3 regions of the Streptomyces sp. MAR4 CNX-425 genome follow, and region 2 is predicted to be linked to each of the others. Evidence: riboswitches for the same ligand, from Rfam matches in the RefSeq annotation. Region 2 holds a riboswitch; each other region holds the start of a gene.
What was found. Region 2 has a riboswitch for thiamine pyrophosphate ahead of ACHZ99_RS25040 (thiamine ABC transporter substrate-binding protein). Riboswitches for the same ligand answer to the same signal wherever they lie in the genome.
Positions count from the first base shown of each region.

Region 1: it holds a riboswitch for thiamine pyrophosphate, as region 2 does, so the genes downstream of both, thiC (phosphomethylpyrimidine synthase ThiC) here and ACHZ99_RS25040 (thiamine ABC transporter substrate-binding protein) in region 2, are expected to answer to the same signal.
Region 3: it holds a riboswitch for thiamine pyrophosphate, as region 2 does, so the genes downstream of both, thiO (glycine oxidase ThiO) here and ACHZ99_RS25040 (thiamine ABC transporter substrate-binding protein) in region 2, are expected to answer to the same signal.

Region 1 is NZ_JBMDLF010000005.1:216,560-223,951, forward strand. Features, by position in the region: gene ACHZ99_RS16515 (YibE/F family protein) at 1-1,286, opposite strand, end outside; TPP riboswitch at 1,360-1,491, shown strand; gene thiC (phosphomethylpyrimidine synthase ThiC) at 1,484-3,253, shown strand; gene ACHZ99_RS16525 (glutamine amidotransferase-related protein) at 3,284-4,036, opposite strand; gene ACHZ99_RS16530 (LysR family transcriptional regulator) at 4,113-5,012, shown strand; gene ACHZ99_RS16535 (hypothetical protein) at 5,261-6,112, shown strand; gene ACHZ99_RS16540 (ASCH domain-containing protein) at 6,148-6,600, shown strand; gene ACHZ99_RS16545 (GNAT family N-acetyltransferase) at 6,933-7,392, shown strand, end outside.
Region 2 is NZ_JBMDLF010000009.1:319,646-327,037, forward strand. Features, by position in the region: gene rpsB (30S ribosomal protein S2) at 1-105, shown strand, start outside; gene tsf (translation elongation factor Ts) at 152-985, shown strand; gene pyrH (UMP kinase) at 1,238-2,005, shown strand; gene frr (ribosome recycling factor) at 2,104-2,661, shown strand; gene ACHZ99_RS25025 (phosphatidate cytidylyltransferase) at 2,733-3,674, shown strand; gene ACHZ99_RS25030 (hypothetical protein) at 3,780-4,118, shown strand; gene rlmN (23S rRNA (adenine(2503)-C(2))-methyltransferase RlmN) at 4,201-5,325, shown strand; TPP riboswitch at 5,340-5,450, shown strand; gene ACHZ99_RS25040 (thiamine ABC transporter substrate-binding protein) at 5,489-6,547, shown strand; gene ACHZ99_RS25045 (ABC transporter permease) at 6,634-7,392, shown strand, end outside.
Region 3 is NZ_JBMDLF010000001.1:542,836-550,227, reverse strand. Features, by position in the region: gene pknB (Stk1 family PASTA domain-containing Ser/Thr kinase) at 1-1,406, opposite strand, end outside; gene ACHZ99_RS02380 (thiazole synthase) at 1,564-2,424, opposite strand; gene thiS (sulfur carrier protein ThiS) at 2,431-2,706, opposite strand; gene thiO (glycine oxidase ThiO) at 2,703-3,980, opposite strand; TPP riboswitch at 3,977-4,087, opposite strand; gene ACHZ99_RS02365 (NAD(P)/FAD-dependent oxidoreductase) at 4,328-5,512, shown strand; gene ACHZ99_RS02360 (Rv2175c family DNA-binding protein) at 5,635-6,000, shown strand; gene thiE (thiamine phosphate synthase) at 6,056-6,751, shown strand; gene metF (methylenetetrahydrofolate reductase [NAD(P)H]) at 6,843-7,392, shown strand, end outside.

The DNA.
Region 1 (7,392 bases), on a different contig from region 2:
CCCTCGCCGGGAGCCGCGGCAGCGCCGGAGCCCGTACCCGCCCGGCCCTCCGCCCCCGCCGGGCGGCGGTCGGCCGAGACGACGAGCGCCGCGAGCCCCGTCGTCAGCGGCACCGAGGCGACCAGCCCAACGCTGCCCACGAGGGTCCGTACGATCTCCTGGGCGACGAACTCGCTCGTCGCCACCGAGCCGACGCTCTGGTCGGCGATCGTGAACAGCAGCAGCAACGGCAGCGCCGCCCCCGCGTACGCGAGGACCAGCGTGTTCACCACCGACGCGATGTGATCCCGCCCGATCCGCATCGCCGACGCGTACAGCTTCCGCCACGGCGCCGACGGGTCGGCCCGCCGCAGCTCCCACACCGCCGACGCCTGCGTCACCGTCACGTCGTCGAGCACCCCGAGGGAGCCGATCAGCACCCCCGCCAGCAGCAGCCCGCTCATGTCGATGTCCGGGTACTGGGTGTGGATCAGCCCGGTGAAGTCGTCGGTGTTCCCCGTCAGCCTCGACCAGCCGACGAACAGCGACCCCAGCAGCCCGATCAGCAGCAGCGACGCCAGCGTGCCGAGCGCCGCCACCGAGGTGCGCACGTTGAACCCGTGACACAGGTACAGCGCGATCAGCATGATCGCGCTCCCGCCGACCACCGCCACCACCAGCGGATTCGACCCGTCAAGGATCGCCGGCAGGATGAACAGGATCAGGATCGCGAAGCTCACCGCCAGCGCCGCGAGCGCCGCCACCCCGCGCAGCCGCCCGACGACGACCACCGCGACCGCGAACACCAGCGCCAGCGCCGCCATCGGCACGCTGCGCACCACGTCGGAGACGGCGTACTGCAACTCCCGCGGCGCCTTCGGCGAGTAGGAGACGACGAGCTCCTGCCCGACGTCGTACCGGCGCGACGCGTCCGGCGCGACGACCTCGGTGAAGGTGCGCCCCGCGTGCTCGCCCGACGTCACCTCGATCGTCGCCTGCTCGCACACCGCGTCCTCGTCGAGCCGCGGCTCGTCCCCGCCGCCGCCCGGCTGCCCCGGCTCCTGGATCCGCGCGCCCACGTCGGCGCACTTCACCTCCTCGACCTTCGTGACCTTCGCCCGCTGCCGCTCCTGGTCGAAGCCGATGCCGCTGCGCTCGCCCGCCGGCTCGTCCCCCGGCCACAGCGCGATCAGCCCGGCGAACACCGCCAGCGCGAACGGGACGAGCACGGCCGCGATCACGGTACGCAGCCGGTGCGAGGCGGGCGGGGCGGGGGCACCGTGGTCGTGCCCGTGCGAATGCGTCACCGCCAGATCATCGCAGGAGCGCCCAAGGGCCCTCTTCCCCACCGGCGCGCACACCGGTTAGCGTGGTCCGCGAACTGCACACCGCGGGAGCTCGGAGCACCGGGCTGAGAGGGCGCTGACGGATCCGCATCCGGATCACAGCTGCGCCGACCGCCGAACCTGTTACCGGGTAATGCCGGCGTAGGGAGTGGGTCTCCATGACCGTTTCGGATGCACGTACGCCCGCCACCGCGGACTCCGCGAAGACCGCGGCCGGCTGGCACAAGGACCACGTGGAACACCCCGCCAGGCCCGACATCCGGGTCCCCGTGCGGCGCGTGCACCTCACGAACGGCCGGGACGTGACGCTGTACGACACGTCCGGGCCGTACACCGACCCGACCATCGACACCGACGTCCGCCGCGGGATCGCCCCGCTGCGCGACAACTGGATCATCGCCCGCGGCGACACCGAGGAGTACGCGGGCCGCCCGCCCCGCCCCGAGGACGACGGCCTCAAACACACCGCCCCCCGCGGCGGCTTGCGCAACCTCGACGCCGTCTTCCCCGGCCGTCCGCGCCAGCCGCGCCGCGCCCGCGGCGGCGCCGTCACGCAACTCGCGTACGCCAGACGCGGGGAGATCACCGCGGAGATGGAGTTCGTCGCGCTGCGCGAGCGCGTCGAGCCCGCCTTCGTCCGCGACGAGATCGCGGCCGGCCGCGCCGTGCTCCCCGCGAACGTCAACCACCCCGAGACCGAACCGATGATCATCGGGAAGAACTTCCTGGTGAAGGTCAACGCCAACATCGGCAACTCCGCCGTCACCTCCTCCATCGAGGAGGAGGTGGAGAAGATGACCTGGGCCACCCGCTGGGGCGCCGACACCGTCATGGACCTGTCCACCGGCCGCAACATCCACACCACCCGCGAGTGGATCCTCCGCAACTCCCCCGTCCCCATCGGCACCGTCCCGCTCTACCAGGCGCTGGAGAAGGTCGACGGCCGCGCGGAGGAGCTGACCTGGGACGTCTACCGCGACACCGTCGTCGAGCAGTGCGAACAGGGCGTCGACTACATGACGGTCCACGCCGGCGTCCTGCTGCGCTACGTCCCGCTCACCGCCCGCCGCAAAACGGGCATCGTCTCCCGCGGCGGCTCCATCATGGCCGCCTGGTGCCTGGCCCACCACCGGGAGTCGTTCCTCTACACCCACTTCGACGAGCTGTGCGAGATCCTCGCCTCGTACGACGTGACCTTCTCCCTCGGCGACGGGCTGCGCCCCGGCTCGATCGCGGACGCCAACGACGAGGCGCAGTTCGCGGAGCTGCGCACGCTCGGCGAGCTGAACCGGATCGCGAAGTCCCACGGCGTGCAGACGATGATCGAGGGCCCGGGCCACGTCCCGATGCACAAGATCAAGGAGAACGTGGACCTCCAGCAGGAGATCTGCGAAGAGGCCCCGTTCTACACCCTCGGCCCCCTGGCCACGGACATCGCCCCCGCCTACGACCACATCACCTCCGGCATCGGCGCCGCGATGATCGCCTGGTGGGGCACGGCGATGCTCTGCTACGTCACCCCCAAGGAACACCTCGGCCTGCCCGACCGCGACGACGTCAAGACCGGCGTCATCACCTACAAGATCGCCGCCCACGCCGCGGACCTCGCGAAGGGCCACCCCGGCGCCCAGGACTGGGACGACGCCCTGTCGGACGCCCGCTTCGAGTTCCGCTGGGAGGACCAGTTCAACCTGGCCCTGGACCCGGACACGGCGCGCGAGTTCCACGACGAGACGCTGCCGGCGGAGCCGGCGAAGACGGCGCACTTCTGCTCGATGTGCGGCCCGAAGTTCTGCTCGATGAAGATCTCCCACGACATCCGCCGCGCCCACGGCGCGACGGAGGAGGAGATCGAGGCGGGCATGACGGAGAAGTCGAAGGAGTTCGCCGCCGCCGGCAACCGCGTCTATCTCCCCGTCGCGGACTGAACCACCGGCACGCCAAGGCCCCGGCCGCCGCTACCCGGCGGCCGGGGCCTGCGCGCGCTTGAATCCGGCGGTTCGAGCGCGGGCGTGGTCGACGGCGGCCCCGGCCAGGCCGGTGATCAGAGGATGGGCCCGGCTGCCGTCGCCGTCGAGTTCGGGCTGGAAGAGCGTTGCCAGGAAGAAGGGGTGGCCGGGCAGTTCGGCGATGCGGACCTCGCCGGACTCGTCGGTGCCGGTGAAGGCCAGCCCGTGGGCGCGCAGGGTGTCCAGGTGGCGGGGGTTGGGCGCGTAGGCGCAGTGGTAGCGGGCCCGGGCACGGTCGGCTCCGACCAGGTCGGAGGCCAGTGAGCGGGGCGCGATGCGGACGACGCCCTCGTGGCCGACGAGCGAGCAGGCCAGCGGCACGATCACGGCGTCCTCGTCCGCGGCCTCCGGGGTGTTCTCGGCGTGGGCGGCGCGGTCCAGGCCGCAGACGGAGCGCGCGAACTCAAGCAGGGCGTGCTGGAATCCGCCGCAGGTCCCCAGGAAGGGGATGCCGTTCTCGCGCACCGTGCGGATCGCGGCCAGGACCCCGGCCTCGCTGCGATACGGGCTCCCCGGCAGGACCCACGCCGCGTCGAAGCCGCCCAACGTCGTCGCGTCGGCGTCCTCCGTGGCGATCCAGTAGGCGTCCAGGTCCCATCCCTCCCGGACGCGCAGGGCCTCCAGCAGGCCGGGGACACGGGCATGGGAGCGAACGGCGTCGGAGCGGTCGCCGACCAGCGCGATGCGTGCCGTGGAGTTCATGCTGCCCATCCTGCTGGCCGGCCCGTATCACGTCCAACGATGATTCCTGCACTCCGCATAAGTGATGCTGATGGCCATGGACACGCATCTGCTGCGCACCTTCGTCGCGGTTCTGGAGCACCGCTCCTTCTCCCAGGCCGCATCGGCCCTGGGCTACACCCAGTCCGCGGTCTCCCAGCACATCGCCGCACTCGAAGCCGACCTGGGCGCCAGACTGCTCGAACGCCGCCCCGTCGCCCCCACACCGGCCGGTACGCGGCTGATGGAGCACGCCCCCGCCCTGCTCCTGCGGCTCGATGCCGCCCGCGCCGACATCGCCCGCCTGCCCGACGCCCGGCCCGCCCGGCTGACCCTCGCCTGCTCGCCCGCCGCCCTCACCCCCGGCGTCGCGGAGGCCCTCGCCCAGCTGCACACGGCCACCCCCCTCCTGGACGTCGAAGTGCGGCTCCTGGCCGGGGAATCGGTGCTCGAAGACGTCCTCACCGCCCGCGCCGACCTCGGCCTCGTCGACGGCGTCGCCGCGCCCAGCGACCCGCTCCCCCTGCCCGATCTGGGCCCCACGACCACGCGCGCGGCAGCCGAGCAGCCGCTGGCCGTGCTCTTCCCCGCCGGTCATCCCCTGGCGAGGCGCCGCTCGGTCCGGCTCACCGACCTGACGCAGGCCCGGTGGATCGACGCCCCCGACACCGCCATCGCCCTGGACCGGCTGCGCGCCGTCTGCCGTACCGACGGATTCCGCCCCCGCCTCCGCCACCGGGGAACCGACCTGCACGGCCTCGCCTCCCTCGCCGCCGCCGGCCTCGGCCTCACCGCCCTCCCCCTGCCCCTGGCGGCCACGTTCCCCGGCGTCACGGCCGTCCCGGTCGAGGAACCCCGCCTGGTGCACCGCACGGAACTCATCCACACCGCCCACCCGACCGCGACCGCACAGCAACTGGCCGCTCTCATCCCCCACCCCGGGGAAGCCGCGCCCTGACCCCCCCGCCGAGCCAGGAAGGACCAGCCCGCGCGAACGCGCACCGGAACGAGCCCCTTGGATGAGCTGACGGACCGGTGGGGCGTCGTGGAGCGCAGCGGGATCGGTACGTGTGTGTGGGCCGTGCTGATCAGTGGCACGAGCGCGGAGTGATGCCGCGGGTGGGGGCGGTGCTTCGGCGACGTCGACCGGTGGCCGCGCGGGGATCGCGGTGGGGGCACCGGAAAACGGTGTGCCAGGCGGTGGTGGTGTCTCGTACGGTCGTGCGGGTGATGGTGCTGGTCGGTGAGCCGCGGAGGCTCGGGGTCCCCGAGTCCCGGGCGAGGCTCCGGTTTGCGGAGGGGGCGAAGCCGCCGGGGGCGTGGGCCGGCCTCAGGCTGGTCGTCGTCGACGACGAGCCGGCGTTCGAGCGCAGCTTCTGGTGCGGGACCTGCCCGTTCCTGTTCCGGCGACTTGAGGGCGCCCGTCAGACGCTGTCGTTGGACCATGTGCGGGAACGCCTCGCCCTTCGGCTCACCGAACCGGACGGCGCCGTCGTGGAGGCGTTCGCCGCGCTGCTTCCGGAGGGCGACTATCTGCCCCTTCTTCTGCGGATCGAGCCGAGGCTGACCGTGCCGGGGCAGGAGGGCGACTACTTCAGCCACGAACAGGTGGCCACCTGGGGCATCGACGGGTTCTGGGGCCTGCCGGAGTACCCGCACACCCCGTACTACCGCACGTTCGAGACCGCGGTCGACGACGCGGCGCACCTCTACGAGTTCGTGGTGCCGATGGTCCCGCCGACCTGGAACGAGCGTGACCGGGTCGAGGAGTACGCCGGGCAGATGCGGCGGGGGGCGGTGCCGACGGCGGTGGCCGTCTCGACCCTGGACCTGTGTCAGCCGGCGACGGACGACCGGTCGGCCGACTACTACGAGCACTGGGGGCTCACGCACTTCCTGCTCGACGGCCATCACAAGCTGGAGGCCGCCGCGTCGGCGGGACGTCCCGTGCAACTCCTGTCGCTCCTCGCCCTGGACGCGAGCGGGTCCCCGGCCCGCGACCACCGGAGACTGGCTGCCCTGCGCGCCCAGCAGCGCCGGAGCCGCGCCGCCGTGTGAGCCCGCCGGCAGCGGTGCACGCGTACGCTGGCGTCATGTCGGAAGCCGCGGAGCAGTTGCCTCCTTACGAGCTGGCCTTTCCGGGGCCGTTGCGTGACTCGCTGGTTGCCGCGGTGCTGTCCGGGGCGAAGACGGCGACGACGGGGTTGCTCGCGGCGTACGAGGCCGAGGGGGAGGTGCTGGCCGAGGTGGGGGACCGGGCGGCGTTGCTGGACTCGCGGGGCGAGCCGGTCGCCGTCGTCGAGGTCACGGAGGTGCGCGTGCTGCCGCTGCGGGAGGTCGACCTGCGGCACGTGCTGGACGAGGGCGAGGGCGACGAGACCGTCGCCCAGTGGCGGGCGGGGCACGAGGCGTTCTTCCACAGCGACGAGATGCGCGAGGTGCTCGGGGACCCCGGGTTCACGGTCGACGACGACACGCTGGTGGTCGCGGAGCGCTTCCGCGTGGTGGAACGGCTCGCGGCGGGCGGGCGGCCGCGGTCCGGGTGATTCGCGGGCGTGGCGGGGAATCGCGTTGCACGGGGGCGGTGGGCGTGAGAGGTTGGCGGCGTTCTGACGGCTTGCAGAACGCACTCGCCGGCGATGGCGTCCGGCGTATTCACGGTGAGGAACGAAGCCTTTGATTCCGGCGTCCGTCAGCGGCCGCCTTCGGCCCCGGGTGGCCGGACCGCTTCCGTAGCGGTCCCGTCGGCTCGTACCGCCGGTCCCGCCCGTCCCGTACGGCGGCCCCACGATGCCCGCGCGCGCTGTGCCGCGTGGGCTCTCTCGCCTGTTTGCGCTCCCAGAGACTTCGTGAGGTCGACATCACCGTGGCACTTTCCATGGACAACCGGGTTCAGCACTTCGCCGTCGCCCATCTCCGCCGCCGCCCCGACGTGGTCGAGACCGGCGGCTTCGTCGCCGGCTTCTCCCCCGGCACCGACAGCCCGTACCTCAACTACGCCACCCCGCTGCCCGGCGCCGTTCCCACGGGCAACGACGTCGCCGCGCTGGTCGGCACCTTCCGGGAGCGGGGGCTGCTGCCGCGGCTGGAGTTCGCGCCGGAGGCGGCGCCGGGGGTGGCGGCGGTGCTGCGGGCGGCGGGGTTTGGGACGGAGGCGGTGCACGAGTATCTCGTCTGCACCCCGGGCTCGTTCGCCGGCCGGCTGCCCGGTGGTGACGGCCCGCGGGTGGAGGTACCCGGCACGGACGAGGAGTTCCGGGCGCTGGACGCCGCGCTCGCCGAGGCGTTCGGCGGCGTGTTCGCCGCGTCGGCGGAGGGCGCGGCGCGGCTGCGGCGGC
Region 2 (7,392 bases):
CCTGTCGCCGCCGAGCCGGCCCCGGAGGCCCCCGAGGCCGCCGCCCCGGCCGCCGCCGAGGCCGCCGAGGACGCGCAGCCGTCCGGCGACGCCGAGCAGGCCTGATCCGTCCGAACCCAGTCCCCCTTCGAGAAGAGAAAACCACCGAATCATGGCGAACTTCACCGCCGCCGACGTCAAGAAGCTCCGGGAGCTCACCGGCGCCGGCATGATGGACTGTAAGAAGGCGCTGGAAGAGGCCGAGGGCGACGTCGACAAGGCCGTGGAGCTGCTCCGCGTCAAGGGCCAGAAGGGCGTCGCCAAGCGTGAGGGCCGCTCCGCCGAGAACGGCGCCGTCGTCTCCGTGATCGCCGACGACAACTCCTCCGGCGTCCTGCTGGAGCTGAAGTGCGAGACCGACTTCGTCGCCAAGGGCGACAAGTTCCTCGCCGTCGCGAACGCGCTCGCCGAGCACGTCGCGGCCACCAGGCCCGCCGACCTGGAGGCGCTGCTCGCCTCCGAGATCGACGGCAAGACCGTCCAGGCGTACGTGGACGAGGCCAACGCCTCCCTCGGCGAGAAGATCGTCCTCGACCGCTTCGCGCGCTTCGAGGGCGCCTACGTCGGCACGTACATGCACCGCACCTCGCCCGACCTGCCGCCGCAGGTCGGCGTGCTCGTCGAGCTGGACAAGGCCGACCCGCAGACGGCCAAGGAGGTGGCGCAGCACATCGCCGCCTTCGCGCCGCGCTGGCTGTCCCGCGAGGACGTCCCGGCCGACACGGTGGAGAACGAGCGCCGCGTCGCCGAGGCCACCTCCCGCGAGGAGGGCAAGCCGGAGGCCGCCCTGCCGAAGATCGTCGAGGGCCGGGTGAACGGCTTCTTCAAGGAGAACGTGCTGCTGGACCAGCCGTTCGCCAAGGACAACAAGAAGTCGGTGCAGAAGGTGCTCGGCGAGGCGGGCGTGCAGGTGACCCGCTTCTCGCGCATCCGCGTCGGCTCCTGAGCACAGCCGCGCACCGGTGCACCGGACCGTCCGGCGCGCACGCCCGCGCGACCGGGCGGCGCGCGCCGGGCGCCCGGCGCGCACGGTGCACGGCGAACGGCCGCCGGCCCCGCTAGGGTCGGGTTGAGTTGGAGCGGGCCGGTACGGATGACCGCCGCCGGGCCGCGGAAGTGACGAGGAGGCCATGGCCGGGTACGGGTGGAACAGAACCCCACGGCGATGGCCTCCTTCGCATGCGCACGAGGAGACTTCATGAACGAGGACGCCGACGCGGACCACGGCCACCACACGAAAAGGGCCGGTGCGCGCTTCCTGCTGAAGCTGTCCGGCGAGGCGTTCTCCGGCGGCGGTGATCTCGGCGTCGATCCGGACGTCGTGCACGCGATCGCCCGCGAGGTCGCCGCCGTCGTACGCGACGGATACGAGATCGCGGTGGTGATCGGCGGCGGCAACTTCTTCCGCGGCGCCGAACTGCAGCAGCGCGGCATGGACCGGGCCCGCTCCGACTACATGGGCATGCTCGGCACCGTGATGAACTGCCTCGCCCTCCAGGACTTCCTGGAGAAGGAAGGCATCGGCTCCCGGGTGCAGACCGCGATCACCATGGGCCAGGTCGCCGAGCCGTACATCCCGCTGCGCGCCATCCGGCACATGCAGAAGGGCCGCGTCGTCATCTTCGGCGCCGGCATGGGCATGCCCTACTTCTCGACGGACACCACGGCAGCGCAGCGCGCCCTGGAGATCCACGCCGAGGCCCTGCTGATGGGCAAGAACGGCGTCGACGGGGTCTACGACGCCGACCCCAAGAAGAACCCGGACGCGGTGAAGTTCGACGCACTCGGATACGGCGAGGTCATCACCCGTGACCTCAAGGTCGCCGACGCCACGGCCGTCACCCTCTGCCGCGACAACGAACTGCCGATCCTCGTCTTCGAGCTGCTGAAGGAGGGCAACATCGCCCGGGCGGTGCGGGGTGAGAAGATCGGTACGCTCGTGAGCGCACACGGCAGCCGGGTCTGAGGGATGGACAACGGCCTGCCGGTCGGACACCGTGCAGGCATGGTACGGGCGGGGTGGGGCGCCTCCCTGCCGCCCACAGAAGAGACCAGGAGCCAGTGGTGATCGAAGAGACCCTCCTCGAAGCCGAGGAGAAGATGGAGAAGGCCGTCGTGGTCGCCAAGGACGACTTCGCCGCGATCCGCACCGGGCGGGCCCATCCGGCGATGTTCAACAAGATCACGGCGGATTACTACGGGACGCAGACCCCCATCAACCAGCTGGCGTCGTTCTCGGTGCCGGAGCCGCGGATGGCGGTGGTCACACCGTTCGACAAGAGCGCCCTGCGCAACATCGAGCAGGCGATCCGGGACTCCGACCTCGGCGTCAACCCCTCCAACGACGGCAACATCATCCGGGTGGTCTTCCCGCAGCTCACCGAGGAGCGCCGCAAGGAGTTCATCAAGGTCGCCAAGGCCAAGGGCGAGGACGCGCGGATCGCCATCCGCTCCGTGCGCCGCAAGGCCAAGGAGACCATCGACAAGGCCGTCAAGGACGGGGAGATCGGCGAGGACGAGGGCCGCCGCGGCGAGAAGGAGCTCGACGACACCACCCACAAGTACGTGGCCCAGGTCGACGAGCTGCTCAAGCACAAGGAAGCAGAGCTGCTCGAGGTCTGATGAACGACTCCTCCAGGGGGGCCCCGGCGGGTCCCGTGTACGGCGGGGCGGAAAGGGCGCAGACTCCGCGCATGCCCACCGTGTCCGGCGACGACACCCCCGCCGACGACCCCTCCCCAGGCCCCTCAGGGGAGCCGCACGAGCCGCCCGCCCCGGACGGCTCCTCCTCCGCGCCGCCGCCCGCACCCCGACGGCGCCGCGGCGGCCGGGACCTCGGTGCCGCCATAGGCGTCGGGCTCGGCCTCGGCGCCATCGTGCTGGCTTCGCTGTTCGTCGTGAAGGTGCTGTTCGTCGGCGTCATCGCCGCCGCCGTGGCGGTCGGGCTCTGGGAGCTGACGTCGCGGCTGACGGAGTGCCGCGGCATCCGCACACCCCTGGTGCCGCTGGTGCTCGGCGGCGTCGCCACCGTCGTCGCCGGGTACGCGCGCGGCGCCGAGGGAGCGGGCGCGGCGCTCGCGCTCACCGCGCTGGCCGTGCCCGTATGGCGGCTGAGAGGCCCCGCGGAGGACTACCTCCGCGACGTCACCGCCGGCGTCTTCGCCGCGTTCTACGTGCCCTTCCTCGCCACCTTCGTCGCGCTGATGCTCGCCGCGGACGACGACGGCCCGCAGCGGGTGCTGACCTTCCTGATCCTCACGGTGATCAGCGACACCGGCGCGTACGCCGTCGGCTACAAGCTCGGCCGCCACAAGCTCGCCCCGCGCATCAGCCCCGGCAAGACCCGCGAGGGCCTGGCCGGCGCGCTGGCCTTCGCGATGGCGGCGGGGGCGCTGTGCATGGAGTTCCTCGTCGACGACGGCCGCTGGTGGCAGGGCCTGCTGATCGGCGCCGCGGCGGCCGCCAGCGCCACCCTCGGCGACCTGGCCGAGTCGATGATCAAACGGGACCTCGGCATCAAGGACATGGGCACGCTCCTGCCCGGCCACGGCGGCATCATGGACCGGCTCGACTCGCTGCTGCCGACGGCGCCGGTGGTGTGGCTGCTGATGGTCGTCTTCGTCGGCGCGGGCTGACGGCCGCCCTTCCCGGGAGTTTCGGCGGCGGCCGAAACACGTGGTGCCGCGGGGGCGCGGCGGGCCACGGTTACGGGGATGTCCGCGACCCGAAGGGGGAGTTTCATGAGGATCAAACGTACGGTGGCGCGAGCCACGGCGGTGGCGCTGCTGGCCATCGGCGGCGCGGCGCTGGGCACCGCCACGGCGGTGGCGGGCGACACCGACGGCTCGCCCACGAGCGGTCTCGCGCCGATGGGCGACAATGCCGGCGCGCCCACCTCGGGCGTGGCGCCGCTCCTGGACTGGCAGGGCGACGACAGGGTCGCGCCTGCGGAGAGCGAGTGGGGTGTCGCGCCCGCTGAGAGCGAGTGGGGTGTCGCGCCCGCCGAGAACGACTGGGGCGTCGCGCCCACGGGCGACAGCGACGGCGCGCCCACGGGCGGCGTCGCGCCCCTGCGGTAGGAGGCCGGCGCCTCGATGGCCGCCGGCGGCGACCGGGGATGATGCGGGTCCCGGCGCATTCGTCTGCGACACTGGTACGGCTATGCCCAAGCCAGGAAAGCTCACCTTCGCCGTCCCCCGTGGTGCCAAGAAGCCGCCGCGGCACCTAGCCGACCTCACCCCCGCCGAGCGCCGCGACGCCGTCGCCGCGCTGGGGGAGAGGCCGTTCCGTGCCGCGCAGCTGTCGAGGCACTACTTCGCCCGCTACGCCACCGACCCGGCCGGCTGGACCGACGTGCCGGCCGGGTCCCGGGCGAAGCTCGCCGAGGGCCTGCTGCCCGAGCTGATGACCGTCGTACGGCACGTGAGCTGCGACGGCGACACCACCCGCAAGACCCTGTGGCGGCTCTTCGACGGGACGCTGGTCGAGTCGGTGCTCATGCGCTACCCCGACCGCGTCACCATGTGCATCTCCTCCCAGGCCGGCTGCGGCATGAACTGCCCCTTCTGCGCCACCGGCCAGGCCGGGCTCACCCGCAACCTGTCCACCGCCGAGATCGTCCACCAGATCGTCGACGGTATGCGCGCCCTGCGCGACGGCGAGGTCCCCGGGGGCCCCGCCCGGCTGTCCAACATCGTCTTCATGGGCATGGGCGAGCCGCTGGCGAACTACAACCGCGTCCTCGGCGCCGTACGCCGCCTCACCGACCCCGAGCCCGACGGCCTCGGCCTCTCCCAGCGCGGCATCACCGTCTCCACCGTCGGCCTCGTGCCCGCCATGCACCGCCTCGCCGACGAGGGGCTGAAGTGCCGCCTCGCCGTCTCCCTGCACGCCCCCGACGACGAGCTGCGCGACACCCTCGTGCCCGTCAACACCCGCTGGCAGGTCCGCGAGGTCCTCGACGCCGCCTGGGAGTACGCCGCCCGCTCCGGCCGCCGCGTCTCCATCGAGTACGCGCTGATCAAGGACGTCAACGACCAGGCGTGGCGCGCCGACCTCCTCGGCCGCCTCCTCAAGGGCCGCCGCGCCCACGTCAACCTCATCCCCCTCAACCCCACCCCCGGCTCGAAGTGGACCGCGTCCCGCCCCGAGGACGAGCGCGCGTTCGTCGCCGCGCTCCAGGCCCACGGCGTGCCCGTGACCGTGCGGGACACCCGCGGGCAGGAGATCGAGGGGGCCTGCGGGCAGCTCGCCGCCTCCGCGGCCCCGGCCGGCACACCCGCCTGATACCGTTCAGATGTACATACCGACAGGGGAGCGCTCGCAGCGCTGAGAGTGCGGCACCGTCCAGGCCGCAGACCCTCGAACCTCGCCCAGGTCATTCTGGGTAGGAAGTTCGGTCGACCCTCCGCTGCTGCCCGGGCTGCCCGCCCGCCATGAAAGCAGCCCGATGAAGCGCACCGTCACCACCGCCCTGGCCGCGTCCCTCGCCCTGGGCCTGGCCGCCTGCGGCTCGGACTCCGGCGACGGATCCGGGTCCGGCTCGGACGACAAGAGCGTCACCCTCGTCACCCACGACTCCTTCGCCGCCTCCGACGACGTGCTGAAGGCGTTCGAGAAACAGTCCGGGTACCAGGTCGACATCCTCAAGGGCAAGGACGCCGGGTCCGCCGTCAACCAGGCCGTCCTGTCCAAGGACAACCCCCAGGGCGACGTCTTCTTCGGCATCGACAACACCCTCCTCTCCCGCGGCCTCGACAACGGGATCTTCACCCCGTACGAGGCGAAGGGCCTCGACCGCATCCCGGAGAAGCTCCAGCTCGACGCCGGCGAGCACCGCGTCACCCCCGTCGACTACGGCGACGTGTGCGTCAACTACGACCGCGCGTACTTCGAGAAGGAGAACCTCGACCCGCCGCAGACCCTCGACGACCTCGCCGACCCCCGCTACCAGGACCTCCTGGTCACCGAGAACGCCGCCACCTCCTCCCCGGGCCTGGCCTTCCTCCTCGCCACCGCCGACGAGTACGGAAAGGAGGGCTGGGAGGACTACTGGAGCGACCTGCGCGACAACGGCGTCGAGGTCGTCGACGGCTGGGAGCAGGCGTACTACGAGCGGTTCTCCGGCGCCGGCAAGGGCGACAAGCCGCTCGTCGTCTCGTACGCCTCCAGCCCGCCCGTCCTCGACATGGAGTCCATGCCGAAGGAGGCCAGCACCGGCGTCGCCACCGGCACCTGCTTCCGCCAGATCGAGTTCGCCGGGCTGCTCACCAACGCCGGCAACACCGAAGGCGGCAAGGCCCTCATCGACTTCCTCATCGGCGAGCGGTTCCAGCGGGACATGCCGCTGCAGATGTTCGTCCACCCCGCCCGCGAGAACACCGAACTCCCCGAGGTGTTCACCCGCTACGGCGAGGAGATCGCCGACCCGCACACCCTCGACCCGGCCGTCATCGACGACAACCGGGAGCAGTGGATCAAGACGTGGACCTCGCTGGTCGTGAGGTAACCCGCGCCGCCGGCCCCGGCCCCGCCGGGCGGCGGCCCGGCGCGGGCCGCGCCGGGCGGCGCGGGGCGGCCGGGCGGCTCGCGCTCATGGCCGTCCCCGCCGCCTTCTTCGCCGTCTTCTTCGCCTACCCCGTCGCCGCCATCGTCGCCCGCGGCCTGCGCGAGAACGGCCGCTGGCAGCTCGGCCGCGTCCCCGACGTCCTCGGCGACCCCGGCATCCCCGGCGTCCTGTGGTTCACGCTCTGGCAGGCCGCCGCCTCCACCGCGCTCACCCTCGTCCTCGCGCTGCCCGCCGCGTACGTCTTCGCCCGCTTCGACTTCCCCGGCAAGGCCCTGCTGCGCGCCCTGGTCACGGTGCCGTTCGTCATGCCCACCGTCGTCGTCGGCTCCGCGTTCCTCGCCCTCGTCGGCCGCGGCGGCGTCCTCGACGGCTGGTGGGGTGTACGCCTCGACACCACCGTCTGGGCCATCCTCCTCGCCCACGTCTTCTTCAACTTCGCGATCGTCGTACGGACCGTCGGCGGCCTGTGGTCCCAGCTCGACCCCCGGCAGGAGGAAGCCGCCCGCGTCCTGGGCGCCGGCCGCCTCGCCGCGTTCCGGCACGTCACCCTGCCCGCGCTCGGCCCCGCCGTCGCCGCCGCCGCCCTCATGGTCTTCCTCTTCACCTTCACCTCCTTCGGGATCATCCAGATCCTCGGCGGCCCCTACTACGCCACCCTCGAAGTGGAGATCTACCGCCAGACCGCGGACTTCCTCGACCTGCCGACCGCCGCCGTCCTGACCCTCCTCCAGTTCGCCGCCGTCGCCGCCGTCCTCGCCCTGCACGCCTGGACCGTACGCCGCCGG
Region 3 (7,392 bases), on a different contig from region 2:
GGCTTCAGCCCGGCGTCGCGCAGCTCCTGTCTGGCCTCGTCGAGCGGGACCGCGTACAGCTCGGGGATCTCGACCATCCGGGGGCCCTTGGAGAGCACGAGGGTGACGGAGTCGCCCTGGCGTATGCGGTTGCCGCCCTCGGGGTCGGTCCGGATGACCCGGCCGGGCTTCACGGTGTCGCTGAAGTCCTCGGAGACGTCGGCGTCGAGGTCCTCGCCGGACAGCATGTCCCGGGCCTCGGCCTCGGTCTTGCCCAGCACGAAGGGGACCTTGGTGAACTGCCCGGAGTTGATGTACCAGACGCCCACGCCGACGCCCACCACGAGCACCGCCGCCAGCAGCGCCAGCAGCCCGTAGCGCGGCCGGGCGCGGCCCGGCCGCCCGTCCGGCGGCGGCGCGCCGGGCGGTCCCGGCGGCGGGGCGGCGGTGGCGTCCGCCGGTCCGGCGGCGGGGGTCTCCAGCACGCTCGTGACGTTCAGCCGGTCCGGCGCCGGCGCCGCGACGGCCACCACGGCCGTGCGGTCCTCGGAGCCGATCCGCTCCTCCGCGACGGCCTGCGGCGGCACCGCGTCCAGCTGCTCGTCGGTGAGCTGCGCGCGGGCGTCCCGTACGGCGGACAGCAGCTCCACGGCGTCCGCCGGGCGCTCCTCCGGGCCGCGCGCGGCGGCCGCGGCGACCAGCTCGTCCAGCTGCGCGGGCAGCCCCGGCACGGCGGCGGACGGCGGCTCGACATCTTCGTGGAGGTGCTGGTAGAGCACGTGCGCGGCGTGCTCGCCGGAGTGCGGCTTGGCGCCGGTGAGCATCTCGTAGAGCATCACGCCGCAGGCGTAGACGTCGACCCGCGGGTCGGCCGCGCCGCGCTCGATCTGCTCGGGCGCCAGGTACGACACGCTGCCGAGCACGGTGCCGGTGGACGCGGTGGTATTGCTGTTCACGGCGCGGACGAGGCCGAAGTCGGCGACCTTGACGCGGCCGTCGTCGCCGATGAGGACGTTCTCCGGCTTCATGTCGCGGTGGACGAAACCGGCCCGGTGCGCGGCGCCGAGCGCGGCGAGCACGGGCTCCAGGATGTCCAGCGTGGCGCGCGGCTGGAGGGCGCCGCGGTCGTTCAGCATGTCGCGCAGGGTGCAGCCGGGGACGTACTCCATGGCCAGGAAGACGTGCGGGCCGTCGGTGCCCTGGTCGTAGACGCCCACGACGTTCGGGTGGGCGAGCCCGGCGACCGACTTGGCCTCCAGGATGAACCGCTGGACGAAGGAGGCGTCGGCGGCGAGCGACGGGTGCATCACCTTGACGGCGAGCACCCGGTCGAGCCGGGTGTCCAGGGCCCGGTAGACCGTGGCCATGCCGCCCGCGGCGATGCGCGCGTCGATGCGGTAGCGCCCGTCGAGCAGCTGCCCGACCATGGGGTCTCCCCGCCCTCCCGGAGGCTGGGGGGACGGGTCCAGAGTCGTGTCCACGCAGCGCAGTCTACGAGGTGACGGACGCGTTCCCGTCACCGTTGTGCTGCAGTACGTTCCCGGGGGTGTGCCGGGGCCGGGTGCCGGTACGGGGCAGGGCAGTTCACGCGAACGCGGGCCGCTCGGGGTCCGGCTCGCGGGCCGCGTCCAGCCGCGCGATACCCGCCGCCGGCGACGACGCCCGCGCGAAGTGCCGGCGCGGGATGCGCCCCGCGCGCGCCGCGAGCCGGCCCGCCGCGATCGCGTGCCGCATCGCCGCCGCCATCAGCACCGGCTCCTGCGCCCGCGTCACCGCGGACGCCAGCATCACCGCGTCGCAGCCCAGCTCCATCGCCTGCGCGGCGTCCGAGGCGGTGCCGGCGCCGGCGTCGAGGACGACGGGCACCCCGGCGGCCTCGGTGATGAGCTGGAAGTTGTGCGGGTTGCGGATGCCGAGCCCGGAGCCGATGGGGGAGCCCAGCGGCATCACGGCGGCGCAGCCGGCGTCCTCCAGCTTCCGGGCGAGAACGGGGTCGTCGTTGGTGTACGGGAGCACGGTGAAGCCGTCGTCGACGAGCGTCTCGGCGGCGGCCAGCAGCTCGACCGGGTCCGGCAGCAGGGTGCGCTCGTCCGCGATGACCTCCAGCTTCACCCAGTCCGTGCCGAGCGCCTCGCGGGCCAGCCGGGCGGTGAGCACGGCCTCGCCCGCGGTGTAGCAGCCGGCGGTGTTCGGCAGCACGCGGATGCCGTGGCGGCGCAGCACGTCGAGCACGGAGCCGTGCACGCCGGGGTCGACGCGGCGCATCGCCACGGTGGTCAGCTCGGTGCCGGAGGCGAGCAGGGCGCGCTCCATGGCGTCCAGGCTGCTCGCGCCGCCGGTGCCCATGATGAGGCGGGAGGAGAAGCGGACGCCGGCGATGGTGAGGGGGTCGTCGGCGGCCGGGTCGGCGGCGGGGTCTGCGAGGGCGGGGGCGGTGCGGGTCACGGTGGGTCAGCCTCCCTGGACCGCGGTCAGGATCTCGACGCGGTCGCCGTCGCCGAGGGTGGTGGTGGGCCAGCTGCCGCGCGGTACGACGTCCTCGTTGACGGCGGCGGCGACGCCGCGGGGGGCGGCGGTGAGGGTGGCGACCAGGGCGTCGAGGGTGAGGCCCGCGGCGATGCGGCGGGCGGCGCCGTTGACGGTGACGGTGGCGTTGTCGGCGGCGGTGGTGTCGGCGGCGGTGGTGTCGGCGGTGGTGGTGTCGGCGGTGGTGGTGTCGTTGCTCATGCGTGCTGCCCTTCGTGCTGCTCGTGCCGGTGCCGGGCCGGGCGGCCGAACCGGGTCGCCGCGAACGGGCGGGTGGCGTCCGGGAGTTCGCCGCCCGTGAGCACGGCGGCGAGCGCGTCGCCGGTGACGGGGGCGAGGAGGATCCCGTTGCGGTAGTGGCCGGTGGCCAGGTGCAGCCCCGGCAGGGCGGTGGGGCCCAGCAGCGGCGCGTTGTCGGGGGAGCCGGGGCGCAGCCCGGCCCCGGTCTCCACCAGCGGCAGCTCGGTCAGCCCGGGCACCAGCTCGTGCGCGTCGCGCAGCAGCTCGTACACGCCGCCGGCGGTGACGGTGGTGTCCCAGCCCAGCTCCTCGCTGGTGGCGCCGACGACCAGCTCGCCGCTCTCCCGCGGCACCAGGTACACGCTGCTGCCGCGGACCACCGCGCGTACCGTACGGCCCAGGAACGGCGCTCCCGCGCCGGGCATCCGCAGCCGCAGCACCTGCCCCTTGACCGGCCGCACCGGCGGCCGTACCGCCTCCGGCACCCCCGCCAGGCCGCCGCTGCGGCTGCCGGCGGCCAGCACCGTCTGCCCGGCGGCGACGCGCGTGCCGTCCGCCAGCTCCGCGCCCGCCGCCCGCCCGGCGGCCGCGTCCCCGGCGTCCCCGCCGGCACCGGCGTCCCCGGCCAGCCGCAGCCGGGCCGCGAGGCTGCGGTGGAAGGTCACCCCGGCCCGTTCGCAGGCGGCGACCAGCGCCGCGGTCAGCAGCCGCGGGTCCGTCTGGTGGTCGCCGTCGACGCGCAGCCCGCCGCGCACCCCGGGGGCGAGCATCGGCTCCAGCCGGCGGCACTCGCTCCCGGTGAGCCACTCCGCCGCCAGCCCCAGCCGCTGCTGGAAGCCGTGCAGCTCGCGCAGCTGCGCGCGGTCGTCCGCGTCGAGCGCGACGCTGAGCGCGCCGCAGCGGCGGTAGCCGATGTCCCGGCCCGACGCCTCGGCCAGCTCGGCGGCGAACGACGGATAGCGCTCGGCGGCGGCCAGGTTGAGCGCGAGCAGCGCCTCCTCGCCGTAGTGCAGCTCGGTGACGGCGGCCAGCATCCCGGCCGCGACCTGCGCGGCGCCGCCGCCGGGGGCGGGGTCGGCGACGGCGGTGGCCAGCCCGCGGCGGGCCGCCTGCCAGGCGGTGACCAGGCCGATGACGCCGCCGCCGACGACGAGGACGTCGTACGTGGCGTCCGCCGTGCGCGGTGCGCCGGAGGCCGCCGGGGTCGTCGTCGGGGGTGTGTCGCGTGACTGCATGGGCGTTCGCCCCTCCCTTCGCCGGCATGACCCGGATCAGGTTCGTACGGTCGGGGGCCGCCAGCCCCCCTCTCAGCCCGGTGCGCCGGGCTCCCGCGAGTTGTTCCCGGCCACCCTAACTCCGTACGCCCGGCGGCTGTAGGGCCCGTCGTCCGGATCCTGCCGGAGCGGGGAGCCCGGCGACCCGGGCGGCCCGCCCCGCGGGGCCCCGCACGGGAGCGCCCGCGCGGGGCCCGAGGGGCGCGGCATAAGGTGATCGTGTGACCGACGCTGAACCCGCCGCCACCCCCGGCGCGCCCGCCTCCGATCCCGCCGGCGCGGCCGGCACCGTCGTCGTCGGCGCCGGCATGGCCGGCGTGCAGACCGCCGTGGCGCTGCGCGAGCAGGGCTACGAGGGCGCCGTCACCCTCGTCGGCGCCGAGCCGCACCGGCCGTACGACCGGCCGCCGCTGTCCAAGGCGGTGCTGCTGGGCAAGGCGGAGGGGTCGGCGTTCGAGGTGGACTTCGCGGAGCGCGGCATCGGGCTCCGGCTGGGGCTGCACGTCGACCGGCTGGACACCGCGCGGCGGCTGCTTCTGACGGACGCCGGGCCCGTTCCGTACGAGAACCTGGTCCTCGCCACCGGCGCGGTGCCCGTCCCGCTGCCCGGCGCGCCGGCCGGCGACACGCCCGGCGTGCACCTGCTGCGCACCCTCGACGACGCCGCCCGGCTGCGCGCGGCGCTCGTGCGGCGCGGCCGGATCCTGGTGGTCGGCGCCGGCTGGATCGGCGCGGAGCTGACCACCGCGGCGCGCGAGCAGGGCTGCGAGGTGACGGTCGTGGAGGCGGCCGGGCACCCGCTGGCGGCGGCGCTGCCGGCGGAGGTCGCGGCGCCGATGGCCGGGTGGTACGAGGAGAGCGGGGCCCGGCTGCTGACCGGGCGCCGGGTGGAGCGCGTCGGGAGCGGCGCGGGCGGGCCCGTGGCGGTGGTCCTCGACGACGGTACGGAGCTGACCGCCGACGCCGTCGTCGTCGGCATCGGCGCCCGCCCGGCCACGGACTGGCTCGCCGGCTCCGGCGTCGACCTCGGCGGCGACGGCGCGGTGCGGGCGGACGAGCGGCTGCGGACGAACGTGCCCGGCGTCTGGGCCGTCGGCGACTGCGCGTCGTTCCCGTCCGCGCGCTACGGCGAGCGGCTGCTCATCCACCACTGGGACAACGCCCTCCAGGGCCCGGCGACGGTCGCGGCGGACGTCGCCGGGGTGCCGGGCGCGCGGTACGACCCGGTGCCGTACTTCTGGTCCGAGCAGTTCGGCCGCTTCGTGCAGTACGTCGGCCACCACACGGACGACGACGAGCTGCTGTGGCGCGGCGACCCGCACGGGTCGTCGTGGTCGGTGTGCTGGCTGCGCGCCGGCCGGCTCATCGCGCTGCTCGCCGTCGGCCGCCCGCGCGACCTCACCCAGGGGCGCAAGCTGATCCACGCCTCCGCCGCGCTGGACCGCGAGCGCGCCGCGGACCCCGCCGTACCGCTGAAATCAGCCGCGCGGTAGCGCGCCGGGCGCCGCGCGCGCCGGGTCGGCGTCCGCGGGCTCCGGGGAGGATCTGCGGTGATATGCCTCCCTTTGGCGCTGCCCTGTACCGGCCGGCGGCCGGAGATGGCAGGCTGGGGGACGTGACCGAGATTGATGCGAAGATCGATGCTCTCGTCCCCTCCTGGCTCACCCTTCCCGACGTCGCGGAGAAGCTCGGCGTCGAGGTGACCCGCGTCCGGCAGCTGGTCAAGGAGGGCCAGCTGATCGCGGTGCGGCGCGGTGAGAACAACACCCTCCAGGTGCCCGCCGAGTTCATCGGCGAGGGGAAGGTCGTCAAGGGCCTCACCGGCACCCTGACGCTGCTCAAGGACGACGGCTTCAGCGACGAAGAGGCGCTGGAGTGGCTGTTCACCGCCGACCCCTCGCTGCCGGGGACCCCCGCGCAGGCGCTGCGCGAGAACCGCGGGACGGAGGTCAAGCGCAGGGCGCAGGCGCTGGCTGTGTAACCTCGCGGGGCCGGGCGCGCGCCCGGCCCCGCGACCGTACGAGGGGGAGTGCGCCATGACGGCCGGAACCGGCGCCCGCGCCGCGGACAACCGCGCGCGGCTCGGCGCCGCGCAGCTGTACCTCTGCACCGACGCCCGCACCCGCCAGGGCGACCTCCCCGAGTTCCTGGACGCGGTGCTGGCCGCCGGCGTGGACATCGTCCAGCTGCGGGAGAAGGGCCTGGAGGCGCGCGCGGAGCTGGCGCACCTGGAGGTCTTCGCCGACGCCTGCCGCCGGCACGGCCGGCTGCTCGCGGTCAACGACCGCGCCGACGTCGCGCACGCCGCCGGCGCCGACGTGCTGCACCTGGGCCAGGGCGACCTGCCGGTGCCCGCCGCCCGCGCGATCCTGGGCGACGCGCCCGGCGACGTGCTGATCGGCCGCTCCACGCACGCCGAGGCGGAGGCCCGCGCCGCGGCCGCGGAGCCCGGCGTCGACTACTTCTGCACCGGCCCGTGCTGGCCCACCCCCACCAAGGCCGGGCGGCCGGCGGCCGGTCTCGGCCTCGTCCGGTACGCCGCCGGCCTGGACACCGGGCGGCCGTGGTTCGCCATCGGCGGAATCGACCTCGGAAATCTCGACGAGGTGCTGGCGGCCGGGGCCCGGCGGGTCGTGGTCGTCCGCGCGATCACCGCCGCGGAGGACCCCGGAGCTGCGACGGGGGAGTTCGTACGGCGGCTGCGGGCCGCGCGGAACGGTGACGTCCGGTAGTCGCCGGGCGGGCCCCGGGCGCCGGGGGAGCCGCCCGTAATTCGGCAGACGGTCTTGGGCCCGGAGGTGACCGGCGGTTAACCTGCGGCGTATGGCCACCGGCATCGCTTCGACCAGGAATGATCGCGCGCTCACTGTCCGTGAGTTGCTCGCGTCCGGCAAGCAGTCGTTTTCGTTCGAGTTCGCCGCACCCAAGACCGACAAGGGGGAACGGACCCTCTGGAACGCCGTACGGCGTATCGAGGCCGTACAGCCGACCTTCGTCTCCGTGACGTACGGCGCCGGAGGGTCGTCCCGCGAGGGCACCGTCCGCGCCACCGAGCGCATCGCCACCGACACCACACTCACACCCGTGGCGCACCTCACCGCGGTCAACCACTCCATCGCCGAACTGCGCAACGTCATCGGCCAGTACGCGGGCGCGGGCATCCGCAACATGCTCGCCGTCCGCGGCGACCCCCCGGGCGACCCGATGGGGGAGTGGGTCGCGCACCCGCAGGGGGTGGCCTACGCCGCCGACCTGGTCCGGCTGATCAAGGAGTCGGGAGACTTCTGCGTCGGCGTCGCCGCCTTCCCCGAGAGGCACCCGCGCTCAAGCGACTGGGACACCGACATCCGGCACTTCGTCGACAAGTGCCGCG